2 regions of the Citrobacter freundii complex sp. 2025EL-00176 genome follow, and region 1 is predicted to be linked to the other one. Evidence: predicted binding sites of a transcription regulator. Region 1 holds the regulator's gene; the other holds the start of a gene.

Region 1 (7,673 bases):
TTTTCAATCAATTCCGCAGGGAATTGCATTGACTGCATGATGTGCTCCACCATGCTGCATTTACGGCCGGTATTGGTATTGGTGATCACCCAGTACGGCGTGCCTGGCACGTGTTTCGGTTTGGTTTGATTACCATTTTTCAGCAGCGTCTGTTCATCGGCTGCAAAATAAACGCGCGTACGGCCATGCAACGAATCCGTAGCTTCGGCGAACGCGTTTTGATCCAGAGAATAGAGTGTAGACAGCACCAGCATAAAGCGATTTACTGCTTTCTTCTGTTCCGCATATTCATCGGACAACAGCAGTTCACGCATCGCGCGCACTTTATCTTTTACGGGGTTAACCGGCTTGGCTTCCACGACAGGTTGCACAGCGCGGACTTCTTTTACTACCGGAGTGACAGGCTGTGATGCGGCGGAAAATTTCAACATACGCCGTAAAATGTCGGATGCGCTCTCGCCGATATGCTTGGTGTGGCTGGCAATATAGCTATAGAGTTCATCATCAACTTCAATCGTTTTCATCTTAATCCAGTGCAGTGTTTAGCTGAATACAAGTTGTTGGGTTAACACACGTAGTGTAAAGGCAAATCCCAACAGCGGATAGCGTCAAGCCTGGTGGCTGATAAAACTCGGAGTAACCGTAGTTGTTGCAGCCATGTGGCAGAATGGTCAACATGATACCCTAACCCGTGAGTGTGAAAAAAAGAACTTTGCCATGAAATTGAATATCCGAGCGCAATCTGCGCAAAACCTGCACAATAATTCTCCCATCGTCCTGGTTCACGGTCTGTTTGGCAGTCTGGATAACCTGGGGATCCTGGCACGCGATCTGGTGGTCGATCACGATATCATCCAGGTTGATATGCGAAATCATGGCCTCTCGCCCCGATCGCCTGAGATGAATTATGCGGCCATGGCGCAAGACCTGGTGGATACGCTGGACGATCAACAGATCGATAAAGCGATCTTTATTGGTCACTCGATGGGGGGAAAAGCCGTCATGGCGTTAACCGCGTTGGCCCCCGATCGTATCGAGCGGCTGGTGGCTATTGATATTGCGCCGGTTGACTATCATGTGCGCCGTCACGATGAAATTTTTGCGGCAATCAATGCCGTAACCGATGCACAAGCGTCCTCGCGCCAGCAGGCGGCAAGCGTCATGCGCCAGCATCTGCAAGAGGAAGGTGTCATCCAGTTTCTGCTGAAATCCTTTGTTGACGGCGAGTGGCGCTTTAACGTTCCCGTATTGTGGGATCAATATCCCCATATCGTTGGTTGGGAAACCGTCCCGGCGTGGGAGCACCCGGCATTGTTTATCCCAGGCGGTAACTCCCCTTATGTCACCGAAGCGTATCGCGAGCAGTTGCTGGCACAATTCCCGCAGGCTCGGGCGCACGTTATTGCAGGCGCGGGGCACTGGGTACATGCGGAAAAACCTGAAGCAGTGCTGCGGGCCATCCGTCGTTATCTGCACGAGCAGGCTAACTGATTAAAAACTCAGCGTCCGTGCGCGATTACGCGCGTGGGCGTTGGCGTGCCTCCCCTGCTGATGTATTATGGCGCGCTATCCATCCGGGCAGACGCCTGGCTGATTGTTTCCCCGAAGTCACCAAGATCATGGCCAAAGAACAAACGGACCGTACGACATTAGATCTGTTCGCGCAGGAGCGTCGCCCGGGACGACCCAAAACTAATCCGCTCTCGCGTGATGAACAGTTACGTATAAATAAACGTAATCAGCTTAAACGTGACAAAGTTCGCGGGCTTAAGCGTGTCGAACTGAAACTGAACGCTGATGCCGTTGACGCGTTAAACGAGCTGGCCGAGGCGCGCAACATGAGTCGCAGTGAACTCATCGAAGAGATGCTGATGACCCAACTCACCACATTGCGCGGTCAGGCATAGTCTGAATTTCTGCTCTAAATCATAAATCGTGTAGCACAGAGTGCAGTCCCGCGTGTTTGCTGTTTCCGCATGCCTGACTGTTCTGCTATGATTGCCCTTATCCGTGGGCAATGCGCCACCACCATTTCAATAAGTTTCAAGAGGTTATTTTACTCATGGCAATCACTGGCATCTTTTTCGGCAGCGACACCGGTAATACCGAAAACATCGCAAAAATGATTCAAAAACAGCTTGGTAAAGACGTTGCCGATGTTCATGACATTGCAAAAAGCAGCAAAGAAGACCTGGAAGGGTATGACATTCTGCTGCTCGGGATTCCAACCTGGTACTACGGTGAAGCGCAGTGTGACTGGGACGATTTCTTCCCTACCCTCGAAGACATTGATTTTAACGGCAAACTGGTTGCATTGTTCGGCTGCGGCGACCAGGAAGATTACGCAGAATATTTCTGCGATGCGTTAGGCACCATTCGCGACATCATTGAGCCACGCGGCGCCACCATCGTCGGTCACTGGCCAACGGCGGGTTATCACTTTGAAGCGTCCAAAGGACTGGCTGACGACGACCACTTTGTCGGTCTGGCTATCGATGAAGATCGCCAGCCGGAGTTGACCGCAGAACGCGTAGAAAAATGGGTTAAGCAGATCTCTGAAGAACTGCACCTCGACGAAATCATCAATGCCTGATTTCGCGCGGCGTAGATCGTCATCTACGCCGCATCAATAGATAAAACCAATCAAAATAATTGCTACAAATTTGTAACTTTTCCGTGTGACCCTGTACAATGGCTGGATGCCAATCGGGTGTTGCGCAGTGTGTTTGTCGGCGATACCACGTTTTGATTAACAATATATGCCAGAGACTTGCAGTTTTCATTTAACCATGGCAGTTCTATAATGATATGCAATTTCTCAAGTGCAATTTCTGTCACTTCTGTTAATGAAGTGAATCGTTTAGCTACAGGACAGATTCCGCATGACTGACAATAATACCGCATTAAAGAAGGCTGGCCTGAAAGTAACGCTTCCTCGTTTAAAAATTCTGGAAGTTCTTCAGGAACCGGATAACCATCACGTCAGTGCGGAAGACTTATACAAACGCCTGATCGATATGGGTGAAGAAATTGGTCTGGCGACCGTGTATCGTGTGCTGAACCAGTTTGATGATGCCGGTATCGTGACCCGCCATAATTTTGAAGGTGGTAAATCCGTCTTCGAACTAACTCAACAGCATCACCACGATCACCTCATTTGCCTCGACTGCGGCAAAGTGGTCGAGTTCAGCGATGAATCCATTGAAGCGCGTCAGCGTGAGATTGCGGCTAAACATGGTATTCGCTTAACCAACCATAGCCTCTATCTTTACGGCCACTGCGCCGAAGGCGATTGCCGCGAAGATGAGCATGCGCACGACGGCAAATAATGTGACGCTTTCTGAAAAGCCAACCTTCCGGTTGGCTTTTTTTATGCGCTGAATTTGACCAGCCCCCTCTTCCTTCTGCATCAATGTTGCTTTAATGTAAAAATCAATTGCCCTTCCGGAGAGTTGAAATGGAACTTCGCCAGCTACGCTATTTTGTGCGTATTGTAGAAACCGGCAGCATGGGTAGCGCGGCGCTCGATCTCAATATCGGCGTTTCGGCGCTCAGTCAGCAAATGACGCGTCTGGAAAATGAACTTGCTATTCGCCTGCTACAACGCACCTCGCGCGGTGTGACGCCCACCAGCGCCGGACTGGCTTTTTACTCCCAGGCGCAGCTGGCGCTCCGGCATGCAGACGATGCAATCCTCGCCGCCCGCGAGGCCCGACTTTCCGGACACGTCAGCGTCGGTATGGCCCCCAGTACCGCTTCCGTTCTCGGCATGCCTTTTATTCACGCCATGCGGGAAAGCTATGCTGATGTTCGCCTGCATGTCGTGGAAAGTCTCTCTGGCAACCTGGAACGAATGATTAATACCCGCCAGATTGATCTGGCTGTCGTGTTTCAAAAAGAAAAGATCCTGCGCTGGAGCGCCAGACCGATTCTTGAAGAGCGACTGTTTTTGATTGGGACCCATGCCCTACTGGCTGATATTGTCGATGACAATATTGCTCCTGCCCAACTGGCAAATATTCCATTGATCATGCCAAGCCCGGGCCACGGTCTGCGCGGCAGGCTGGATGCCATCAGCCAGGAACACACACTGAACATTGAGATCGCTACCGAAATTGATGGTCTGGCGTTACTGATGCGCGCCGTGCGCAGTGGCATTGGCGCCACTCTTCAGCCTGGCGCGGCAATCTCGCATCTCGATAAAGAAACCCTAAGAGTGATCGGCGTCCATAATCCGATACTTAGCCGCCCTAACTTTCTGGTCAGCCTCTCTGACGATGAACTTACCCCGGCAGGCCTCGCCGCCCGTGTGGTGCTGACGAAAGTTATGCATCAGTTGGTGGAAGCCGGAAGCTGGCCTGGCGCTACACTTTACAATAACTAAAGCACTGTTTAGCGTCACGTCATAGCGCCCACACAGCCTGTGCGTATACATTTCAATTACAAATTTAACAATTAGTTAAATGGTAATGGAGTATACGATGGTTGATGTTCTGGTGATTGGCGGTGGCAATGCCGCCTTATGTGCAGCCTTGACCGCCCGGGAGCAAGGAGCTTCGGTACTCCTGCTCGAAGCGGCGCCCCGCGAATGGCGCGGGGGAAACTCCCAACACACACGTAATTTACGTTGTATGCATGACGCACCGCAGGATGTGCTGGTGGAAAGCTATCCTGAAGAAGAATTCTGGCAAGATCTGTGGCGCGTCACGGAAGGAAATACCAACGAAGCGCTGGCGCGTCTGGTGATCCGTACCTCTTCACAATGCCGCGACTGGATGCGCCAGCACGGCGTTAACTTTCAGCCTCCGCTCTCTGGCGCTTTGCACGTGGCACGAACCAACGCCTTTTTTATGGGCGGTGGAAAGGCCCTGGTGAATGCCTATTATCGCAGCGCAGAAAAGCTGGGCGTTCAAATTCGCTATAACACTCCCGTTCAGGCGCTTGAACTGCGTAATGGCGAGTTCGTGGCGGCGCTGGCAGGCGAAGAGCGCATCACCGCTAAGTCCTGCGTGCTTGCCGCGGGCGGGTTTGAGTCAAACCGCGAATGGCTGCGAGAAGCGTGGGGAGAGAACGAGCGCGGCGAGTGGCCTGCGGATAACTTCCTGATTCGCGGCACGCGCTTTAACCAGGGCGTACTGCTCAAATTTATGATGGATGCCGGAGCAGACATTATCGGCGATCCCTCCCAGTCACACTGCGTGGCCATTGATGCCAGAGCACCATTATATGATGGCGGAATTTGCACCCGCGTGGACTGCGTCTCGCTCGGCATAGTGGTAAACCGTGACGCAGCGCGCTTTTATGATGAAGGCGAAGATTTCTGGCCGAAACGCTACGCCATCTGGGGGCGTCTGGTCGCGCAACAGCCAGGGCAGATTGGCTACTCCATCATCGATGGTAAAGCTATCGGCCACTTCATGCCTCCGGTCTTTCCCGGCGCGCAGGCCAATACGTTGGCAGAGCTGGCCCTTCAGTTAGGACTGGACGCCGAACGTTTTACCCACACCGTGACGGAATACAACAACGCCTGCCAGCCTGGTCAGTTCGACCACACCGTTCTGGATAACTGCGCCACCAAAGGTTTGCTACCCGCGAAAACGCACTGGGCGCGACCGCTGGACCAGCCTCCATACTACGGCTATGCCCTGCGGCCAGGGATCACCTTCACTTATCTTGGGTTAAAAGTGAACGAACACGCCGCGGTGCATTTTGCCGGGCTTCCAAGCCGTAATCTGTTTGTCGCCGGAGAGATGATGGCGGGCAACGTGCTGGGTAAGGGCTACACCGCAGGCGTGGGGATGTCGATCGGCACGACCTTTGGTCGCATTGCCGGAAAAGAAGCCGCGCTGGCCGCACGTAAGGAGACACGTCATGAAGCAGCTTGAGAAACTGATCATCGAAGCGCAAATTATCACCGAACCGGAAGCTGAAGTTGAACGTGTGATGCAAGTGTGCAATGCCTGTCGCTATTGTGAAGGTTTTTGCGCCGTATTCCCGGCCATGACGCAGCGTCTGGAATTCGGTAAAGCGGATATCAATTACCTGGCAAACTTGTGCCATAACTGCGGCGCTTGCCTGCACGCATGTCAGTATGCCCCGCCTCATGAATTTGCCATCAACGTACCGAAGGCGATGGCGGAAGTCCGGCTCGAAACCTATCAGCATTACGCGCAACCCGCCGCCTTTGGCGCGCTTTATCGTCGCGCAGGCGTCACCGTGACGCTGGCGCTGGTTTTCGGTCTGATCCTGTTTTTACTCCTCGCTATAGGTTTGAAAGGCTCACTATTCCATCCTCCGCTGGCCGGGGATTTCTATCAAATTTTCCCGCATAACCTGCTGGCATGGATGTTTGGTTCAGTGTTTATTCTGGCGATCGGTTTGCTGATGGCCGGCGTGATCCGCTTCTGGCGCGAGATCTCTCCGGGTATGCCGCGTTCCGCCGAGATTGCTGAAGCCTCACACGATGCGCTGACGCTGAAATATCTCGATGGTGGCCACGGCAAAGGTTGTAACGAAGCGGATGATGCTTTCACCCTGATGCGCCGCCGTTTCCACCACTTTACCTTCTACGGTTTTATGCTCTGCTTTGCCGCCACCGTGGTGGCAACGGGCTATCACTACTTTGCAGGTATAGAAGCGCCCTACCCGTTCTTCAGCGTGCCGGTGATGCTGGGCACGTTGGGCGGCATTGGTCTGGTTGTCGGCCCGGCGGGCTTGCTATGGCTGAATCTTAAGCGTTCACCGCTGCATGGCGACGCCCGGCAAAAACCGATGGATCGCGGTTTTATTTTGCTGCTGCTGCTGACCAGTCTGACTGGTCTGGCGCTGCTGGTGGGAAGAGACACCTCATGGATGGCTATTTTACTGGCCATTCATCTCGGCGTGGTCATGGCGCTTTTTCTGACCATTCCTTACGGAAAATTTGCCCACGGATTTTACCGCTGCGCAGCCTTACTCAAGTGGGCGATTGAGAAACGGCGCGGCAAACAGGCGGGGGTCGCAGGCGACTAACCCGCAAACTCTTACCTCTATAAATATTATGATAAGACAGTGGAGCAAACCCAATGACACAACAACCATCGCGCGCCGGAACTTTCGGCGCAATACTGCGGGTAACCAGCGGTAATTTTCTCGAACAGTTCGACTTTTTTCTGTTCGGGTTTTACGCCACCTATATCGCAAAGACGTTCTTCCCCGCGGAGAGTGAATTTGCCGGGCTCATGTTGACCTTTGCGGTTTTCGGTTCGGGTTTTTTAATGCGGCCCGTTGGCGCAATCGTGCTGGGTGCTTACATCGACAGAATTGGTCGCCGCAAAGGACTGATGGTGACGCTGGCGATCATGGGCTGCGGGACCCTGCTGATTGCCCTGGTTCCCGGTTATCAAAGTATTGGCCTGCTGGCTCCTGTGCTGGTATTAGTCGGTCGGTTATTGCAGGGATTCTCTGCGGGCGTGGAGCTGGGAGGCGTTTCGGTTTATCTTTCTGAAATCGCCACGCCTGGCAATAAAGGTTTCTACACCAGTTGGCAGTCCGCCAGCCAACAGGTCGCCATTGTGGTAGCGGCGCTGATTGGCTACGCTCTGAACGCCACGCTGGGGCACGATGAGATATCTGAATGGGGCTGGCGCATTCCGTTCTTTATTGGTTGCATGATTATTCCGTTGATCTTCGTC
Region 2 (7,673 bases), 660 kb from region 1:
CGCCCAAACGCTGGGCAACAGCAATACCACGATTGGCCGCATCTATAAGACGGTGTATGAGCGGTGTCGTGATAACCGTCAGCTTATTCTTGATAAATTCCCCAAACTCAATCGCTTCTTAACCGGTTACGATCTCCGGCACGTCTTCAACGACGAGATGACCGAGTTTGATTTAACCCGCATTCTTACCGGCTCTGAAGGCACGCTGGCGTTTATTACCGAGGCCCGCCTGGATATCACGCCGTTGCCCAAAGTCAGGCAGTTGGTCAACGTCAAGTATGATTCGTTTGATTCAGCATTGCGTACCGCTCCGGTCATGGTGGAAGCACGTGCATTGTCGGTAGAAACCGTCGACTCCAAAGTGCTTAACCTGGCGCGGGAAGATATCGTCTGGCATTCGGTAAGTGAATTGATTACCGATGTACCGGATAAAGAGATGCTGGGCCTGAATATCGTCGAATTTGCGGGTGACGATGAAGCATTGATTGATGCACAGGTTAGCGCGCTGTGTGAACGCCTGGATGGGTTAATTGCCCGTCAGGAAGCCGGTGTCATTGGTTGGCAACTGTGTACCGAACTCGCGGGCGTGGAGCGTATTTACGCCATGCGTAAAAAAGCCGTTGGTTTGCTGGGGAATGCGAAAGGTGCCGCGAAGCCGATTCCGTTCGCCGAAGATACCTGCGTTCCACCGGAGCATCTGGCTGACTATATTGCCGAGTTCCGTGCGCTGCTCGACAGCCACGGTCTGAGTTATGGCATGTTTGGTCACGTGGATGCTGGTGTGCTGCATGTCAGACCGGCGCTGGATATGTGCGACCCGCAGCAGGAAGTGCTGATGAAACGCATTTCTGATGATGTCGTTGCGCTGACGGCAAAATATGGCGGTCTGCTGTGGGGCGAACACGGGAAAGGTTTTCGTGCCGAATACAGTCCGGCATTTTTCGGGGAAGAACTGTATCGCGAATTGCGCAAGGTGAAGTCGGTGTTTGATCCGCAAAACCGGCTGAATCCGGGGAAAATCTGTCCACCGGAAGACATTGACGCGCCAATGATGAAAGTGGATGCCGTCAAGCGCGGGACTTATGACCGACAGATCCCACTGGCGGTGCGGCAAGAGTGGCGCGGAGCAATGGAGTGTAACGGCAACGGGTTATGCTTTAACTTTGATGCGAAAAGCCCCATGTGCCCGTCGATGAAAATTAGCCTCAACCGTATCCACTCGCCAAAAGGCCGTGCCACGCTGGTACGTGAATGGCTGCGTTTGTTGGCCGATCGTGGAGTTGACCCCGTTCAACTGGAAAAAGAGCTACCGGAAAAACGCGCCAGTTTACGCTCGCTGATTACCCGCACCCGCAATAGTTGGCATGCCCGTAAGGGCGAATACGATTTCTCGCATGAAGTTAAAGAGGCTATGTCTGGCTGTCTGGCGTGCAAAGCCTGTTCCACGCAGTGCCCTATTAAAATTGACGTACCGGAGTTCCGCTCGCGCTTCCTGCAACTGTATCACACGCGTTATCTGCGACCGTTGCGCGATCATATGGTGGCGACCGTCGAGAGCTATGCGCCGCTAATGGCGCGTGCCCCCAAAACGTTTAACTTCTTCATCAACCAGCCGCTGGTACGCAATCTGGCTAAAAAGCACATCGGTATGGTGGATTTACCGTTGCTGTCTGCGCCGTCGCTTCAGCGTCAGTTGGTTGGTCACCGTTCCGCCAATATGACACTGGAACAGCTCGAATTACTCAGCCCTGAGCAAAAAGCCCGCACGGTGCTGGTGGTACAGGATCCGTTCACCAGCTATTACGATGCGCAAGTGGTGGCTGATTTTATCCGTCTGGTAGAAAAACTGGGCTTACAGCCGGTACTGTTACCGTTCTCGCCAAACGGCAAAGCGCAGCACATTAAAGGCTTTTTAAACCGTTTTGCCAAAACAGCGAAAAAGACATCCGAGTTTCTCAACCGGGTGGCGAAGCTGAATATTCCGATGGTGGGCGTCGATCCGGCGCTGGTGCTCTGTTATCGCGATGAATACAAGCTGGCGCTCGGGGAACAGCGGGGTGATTTCCATGTGCTGCTGGCTAACGAATGGCTATCAACAGTTGTGGAGTCACAGCCGGCAGCTTCAATCGGCGGCGAACCGTGGTACTTCTTTGGACACTGTACTGAGGTGACGGCCCTGCCGGGCGCACCAGCTCAGTGGACGGCAATTTTTGCCCGATTTGGCGCCAGGCTGGAGAACGTCAGCGTGGGATGCTGCGGCATGGCTGGTACTTATGGGCACGAAGTGAAAAATCATCAGAACTCGCTGGGGATCTATGAGCTATCATGGCACCAGGCAATGCAGCGACTGCCGCGAAATCGTTGTCTGGCTACTGGATATTCCTGCCGTAGCCAGGTTAAGCGCGTTGAAGGCACGGGCGTTCGCCATCCATTACAGGCACTGCTGGAGATTATAGGATGATCTGGAAACGTGAAGTCACCCTTGAGGCGCTTAATGCCATGGGGGAAGGAAATATGGTGGGGTTGCTCGACATTCGCTTTGAACATATTGGCGACGATACCCTGGAGGCCACGATGCCGGTGGACCATCGCACCAAACAACCTTTTGGTTTGCTACATGGCGGTGCGTCGGTGGTGTTGGCGGAAAGCATCGGTTCGGTGGCTGGTTACCTGTGCACTCAGGGGGAGCAAAAAGTGGTGGGCCTTGAGGTTAATGCCAACCATGTTCGCTCTGCGCGGGAAGGGCGTGTCAGAGGCGTGTGTAGCGCGATCCATACCGGCTCTCGCCATCAGGTATGGCAAATCGAAATCTTCGATCAGCAAGGGCGATTGTGTTGCACATCGCGTCTGACGACCGCTATTTTGTGATGCATATTGCTTTTGGTCATTATCTGCGCAGTGAATGGTGTTATACTGTGCAGGTTTTGAACACAAGCGAGGATGATATGTCTACCCAATTAGACCCGGCCCAACTGGCAATAGAGTTTTTACGTCGTGATAAAACCGATCTTTCACCAGCTCAGTACCTGAAAAGATTGAAACAACTTGAGCTGGAGTTTGCGGATTTATTGACGCTCTCTTCAACTGAACTGAAAGAAGAGATCTATTTTGCCTGGCGCCTGGGCGTTCATTGATTCCGGTATGCTTATCGTAATGAAACCCCGACACGTGTTCGGGGTTATTTTTTGCTTTAAATCTTGTTTACCATTTCATCTCACCGGTATTGACCTTCGCACTTAGCTCCAGAGAGCTTGCGTCCGCCAGACCTGGCCATGCCGCCGTCATGGTTTTAATCACGTAAGCTGAACCCTTATTCGCGCTTAACGCCTGCTCAAACGACTGTAAATAATCCTGGGTGAAGCGAACCGCTTTATCGCCTGTCGGGCGTTCGCCAATGTAATGCCCCGGCACCACCTGAGCGGGATGTAAGTTCTGCATCTCGCTTAACACATTGCGCCACGCGGAACGCTGTTCAGCAGACTGCGTATCCGCCGTCCAGACATGAATACCCGAAGCCACGCCGGTACCGCCAATGATTGCGCGGTTAGACGGGATCCAGACATACGCCGCATAATCGTTGGGATGGCGAAGTTCCAGCGTTTCGCCATCAACCGTGAAACGCGTTTGTGTGGTGGCTTGCGGCACGATGAGTGAAGTTGGCGCGCCGTCCTGCATTTGCGGACCCCAGAACTGCAGTTTGGCCTCTTTCGTGGCGCGAATATGCTCTACCACATGCGGTGTTGCCAGCACTTTCACCTGTGGGAAGGCGCTGACGATGGGTTGCAGGCCAAAATAGAAATCCGGGTCGCCGGAGGTGATTACGATAGCTTTCAGCGTCTTACCGCTGGCACGAATCATCTGCACCAGTTGTTCGCCATCTTTGGTGCTGAACTGCGCGTCAAACAAAATCGCCTCTTTCGGTCCCGAAACCAGCGTCGAGGAGACCGGGAAAATAGCCTTATCCTGCGGGTTGTAGACGTCCAGTTGTAACGGAGCGGCAAAGACAGAAGAGGAGAACAGGGGGAACAGCAGGGCCAGAGTTTTAACTTTCATAATATGTAACCTTGTGCAGGAAATTGTCTTTTGATCGTTCGCGTATTCTAAGGAAATTTGCATCTGTTAGAATTCCTGTATCAGGGTATGCTGAGTTTCTTAAAACGATCGGATGGGATGCAATGGACAGAGTAATGGCGGCAACGGTCTTCAACCATATCTGTGATTTGGGTAGCTTAAGCGCCGCTGCGCGCGCGCTGGGGCTTTCCAGACCGATGGTTAGTCGTTACCTCGACGAAATGGAAAAGTGGGCGGGGGCAAGGCTTATTCACCGGTCGTCGCGTCGCCTGACGATCACGCCAGCGGGAGAAGAAGCGTTAGTGAAAACGCGTTCTCTGGCGCAACTTTCGCTGGATATTGCTGCCGCCAGTGCCGCGCAAATCCCCTCCGGTACGCTACGTGTTGCTTGTGCACATTATACCGCTATGCATATTCTTGCTCCGGTGCTGCCCACTTTTCTGGCGCGGTATCCGCAACTGCGTATTGAAGTTGAGATCAATAATCAGCCGGTCAGTCTTGTCGGGGAACGCATCGATGTGGCGATCCGCATTACGGACAACCCCGAGCCTGGGACCATCGCTCGTCGGTTGGGGAACTGTGAATCCGTGCTATGTGCGTCTGTCGAATATCTGCATCAACACGGCACTCCTGAAACTCTCGACGATCTTACGCAGCATAACTGCCTCTATTACAGCGGCTTTGCCGGAAAATCTTGGCACTTTCTCGATGCACAAGGGCAGACAGTTTCTGTTGCAATCAAAGGGAATTTGAGCGCCGGGATCTCTTCGCTGCTCTGTGAGTTGGCGCTGGCGGGTATGGGTATTGCGCTGGTACCGGAGCCGGAAGCGCGGGAAGGGTTGACGCAGGGAAAGTTAGTTCGGTTACTGCCAGAGCTGCAGCCTAAACGTCTGCCAATATACGGGTTGTATCTTTCTCGTGAGCACCAGCCAACTGGGTTACGCCTGTTGTTAGACGCAATTAGTGAAACTACGCGCTAATTATGTCATTGACTGCGCTCAAAAAATAATCAAACCGCAATTTGTGTTAAACAAAACTTATCCGGGAGTGAGATTATTCTTATGCCCCTTCAAGAGCTAAGCCATTACGAGTGCCGGAGATAAGCGCCGGATGGGGCCGGAACCCTTAAGCCTGCCAATAAGCAGACTTAAGGGTTTTTTGTTATTTGCACGCTTTTTGATCTGATTTCATCTCTGCCGTTACTCGCATCTATCCCTTAAATAGGTATTACCTATACATCTTTTGATATTTGACCTGCCTGAACGATTGGATTTTCATAATCCATTATTAATCAAAGCATTGAACAAAATAATCCATCTCTGATAACCCGCGCTGCAGGGTCTATGCTTATTAAAAGTAGCCAAAAAGGGCGATTAACCCGAATGCCCCTGCTGTTGAGGGGTTGAAGTGATAATCATTATCACTAACATGGTGTTATAGCTTGAAAGCTAATGACTCGAGGTAACCCTATGGAATTGCATTCAGGAACATTTAACCCGGACGATTTCGCATGGCGTGGTTTGACGTTAACGCCAGCGGCCGCGGCGCACATCCGCGAACTGGTGGCAAAACAACCCGACATGTTAGGCGTGCGTTTAGGTGTGAAACAAACCGGATGCGCGGGATTCGGCTACGTGCTGGACACCGTCCGTGAGCCGGAAAAAGACGATCTGCTGTTTGAAACGGACGGCGCCAGACTCTATGTGCCGTTACAGGCGATGCCGTTTATCGACGGGACGGAAGTCGATTTCGTTCGCGAAGGATTAAATCAGTTATTTAAATTTCATAACCCGAAAGCCCAGAACGAATGCGGCTGTGGCGAAAGTTTTGGGGTATAGGCGGTACTATGTCTCGTAATACTGAAGCAACTGATGATGTTAACACCTGGGCTGGCGGGCACCTCAATTATAAAGAGGGCTTCTTCACCCAACTGCAAACCGATGAGCTGGCAAAAGGGATCAATGAAGACGTTGTGCGCGCGATTTCGGCAAAACGTAATGAACCCGACTGGATGCTGGCGTTTCGCCTGAATGCCTTTAACGCGTGGCTGAACATGGAAGAGCCGCACTGGTTAAAAGCGCACTACGACAAGCTGAATTATCAGGATTACAGCTATTACTCTGCGCCGTCCTGTGGCAATTGTGATGAAACCTGTGTTTCTGAACCGGGAGCTGTTCAGCAAACGGGGGCGAATGCCTTTTTAAGCAAAGAGGTAGAAGACGCTTTTGCGCAACTTGGGGTGCCGGTTCGTGAAGGAAAAGAGGTGGCGGTTGATGCCATTTTCGACTCGGTGTCGGTGGCGACGACCTATCGCGACAAACTGGCGGAACAGGGCATTATTTTCTGTTCGTTCGGGGAGGCGATCCATGACCATCCTGAGCTGGTGAAACAGTATCTGGGCACCGTCGTTCCGGGTAATGACAATTTCTTTGCCGCGCTGAATGCCGCCGTGGCGTCAGATGGGACGTTTATCTATGTGCCGAAAGGCGTGCGTTGTCCCATGGAGCTCTCAACCTACTTCCGGATTAATGCGGAAAAGACCGGGCAGTTTGAACGTACCATTTTGATTGCGGATGAGGGCAGCTACGTCAGTTATATCGAAGGTTGCTCAGCTCCGGTACGTGACAGCTACCAGCTGCATGCGGCGGTGGTGGAAGTCATCATCCACAAAGATGCTGAAGTGAAATACTCGACGGTGCAAAACTGGTTCCCCGGTGATGGGAATACCGGCGGCATTTTGAACTTCGTCACCAAGCGCGCGCTGTGCGAAGGCGAAAACAGCAAAATGTCGTGGACGCAGTCGGAAACCGGCTCAGCCATTACCTGGAAATACCCAAGCTGCATTCTGCGTGGCGATAACTCCATCGGCGAATTCTACTCCGTCGCGTTGACCAGCGGACACCAACAGGCCGATACCGGCACCAAAATGATCCACATTGGCAAGAACACCAAATCGACCATCATCTCGAAAGGGATCTCTGCCGGACAGAGTCAGAACAGCTATCGCGGCCTGGTAAAAATCATGCCGACCGCCACCAACGCCCGTAACTATACCCAGTGCGACTCCATGTTGATCGGGGCGGACTGCGGGGCGCATACCTTCCCGTATGTCGAGTGTCGGAACAACAGCGCCCAGCTTGAGCATGAAGCCACGACGTCACGCATCGGTGAAGACCAGCTGTTTTACTGTCTGCAACGCGGGATTAGCGAAGAGGATGCCATTTCGATGATCGTTAACGGGTTCTGTAAAGACGTGTTCTCTGAACTGCCGCTGGAATTTGCCGTAGAAGCGCAAAAACTTCTCGCCATCAGCCTTGAACACAGCGTCGGTTAAAATTTAAGGAAAGCACATGTTAAGCATCAAAGATTTACAGGTCAGTGTCGAAGATAAGGCGATCCTGCGTGGGCTGAGCCTTGAGATTCGTCCCGGAGAAGTCCACGCCATCATGGGACCGAACGGTTCCGGGAAAAGTACGCTGTCTGCCACGCTCGCCGGACGTGAAGACTACGCAGTCACCGGCGGGACGGTGGAATTTAACGGTAAGGATTTATTGGAACTGTCGCCAGAGGAGCGGGCCGGTGAAGGGATCTTTATGGCATTT

What was found. Region 1 encodes Fur, which represses iron uptake genes when iron is present. Its sites were predicted from a motif close to ATAATAATGAGAACNACTATCAA; they were not measured.
Region 2: the regulator Fur is predicted to act here: its motif matches at 5,479-5,501, upstream of sufA (Fe-S cluster assembly scaffold SufA).

What each region holds. Positions count from the first base shown of each region.
Region 1 covers NZ_JBRYHT010000001.1:13,776-21,448, reverse strand. The annotation lists gene seqA (replication initiation negative regulator SeqA) at 1-524, opposite strand, end outside; gene ybfF (esterase) at 718-1,491, shown strand; gene ybfE (LexA regulated protein) at 1,620-1,907, shown strand; gene fldA (flavodoxin FldA) at 2,063-2,593, shown strand; gene ACVXHP_RS00105 (ryhB-regulated fur leader peptide) at 2,804-2,890, shown strand; gene fur (ferric iron uptake transcriptional regulator) at 2,883-3,329, shown strand; gene tcuR (tricarballylate utilization LysR family transcriptional regulator TcuR) at 3,458-4,384, shown strand; gene tcuA (FAD-dependent tricarballylate dehydrogenase TcuA) at 4,482-5,885, shown strand; gene tcuB (tricarballylate utilization 4Fe-4S protein TcuB) at 5,872-7,011, shown strand; gene tcuC (MFS transporter) at 7,065-7,673, shown strand, end outside.
Region 2 covers NZ_JBRYHT010000001.1:676,186-683,858, forward strand. The annotation lists gene ydiJ (D-2-hydroxyglutarate dehydrogenase YdiJ) at 1-2,461, shown strand, start outside; gene menI (1,4-dihydroxy-2-naphthoyl-CoA hydrolase) at 2,458-2,868, shown strand; gene ACVXHP_RS03345 (YdiH family protein) at 2,946-3,134, shown strand; gene ACVXHP_RS03350 (Vmh family MBL fold metallo-hydrolase) at 3,202-4,053, opposite strand; gene ACVXHP_RS03355 (LysR family transcriptional regulator) at 4,176-5,051, shown strand; gene sufA (Fe-S cluster assembly scaffold SufA) at 5,541-5,909, shown strand; gene sufB (Fe-S cluster assembly protein SufB) at 5,918-7,405, shown strand; gene sufC (Fe-S cluster assembly ATPase SufC) at 7,422-7,673, shown strand, end outside.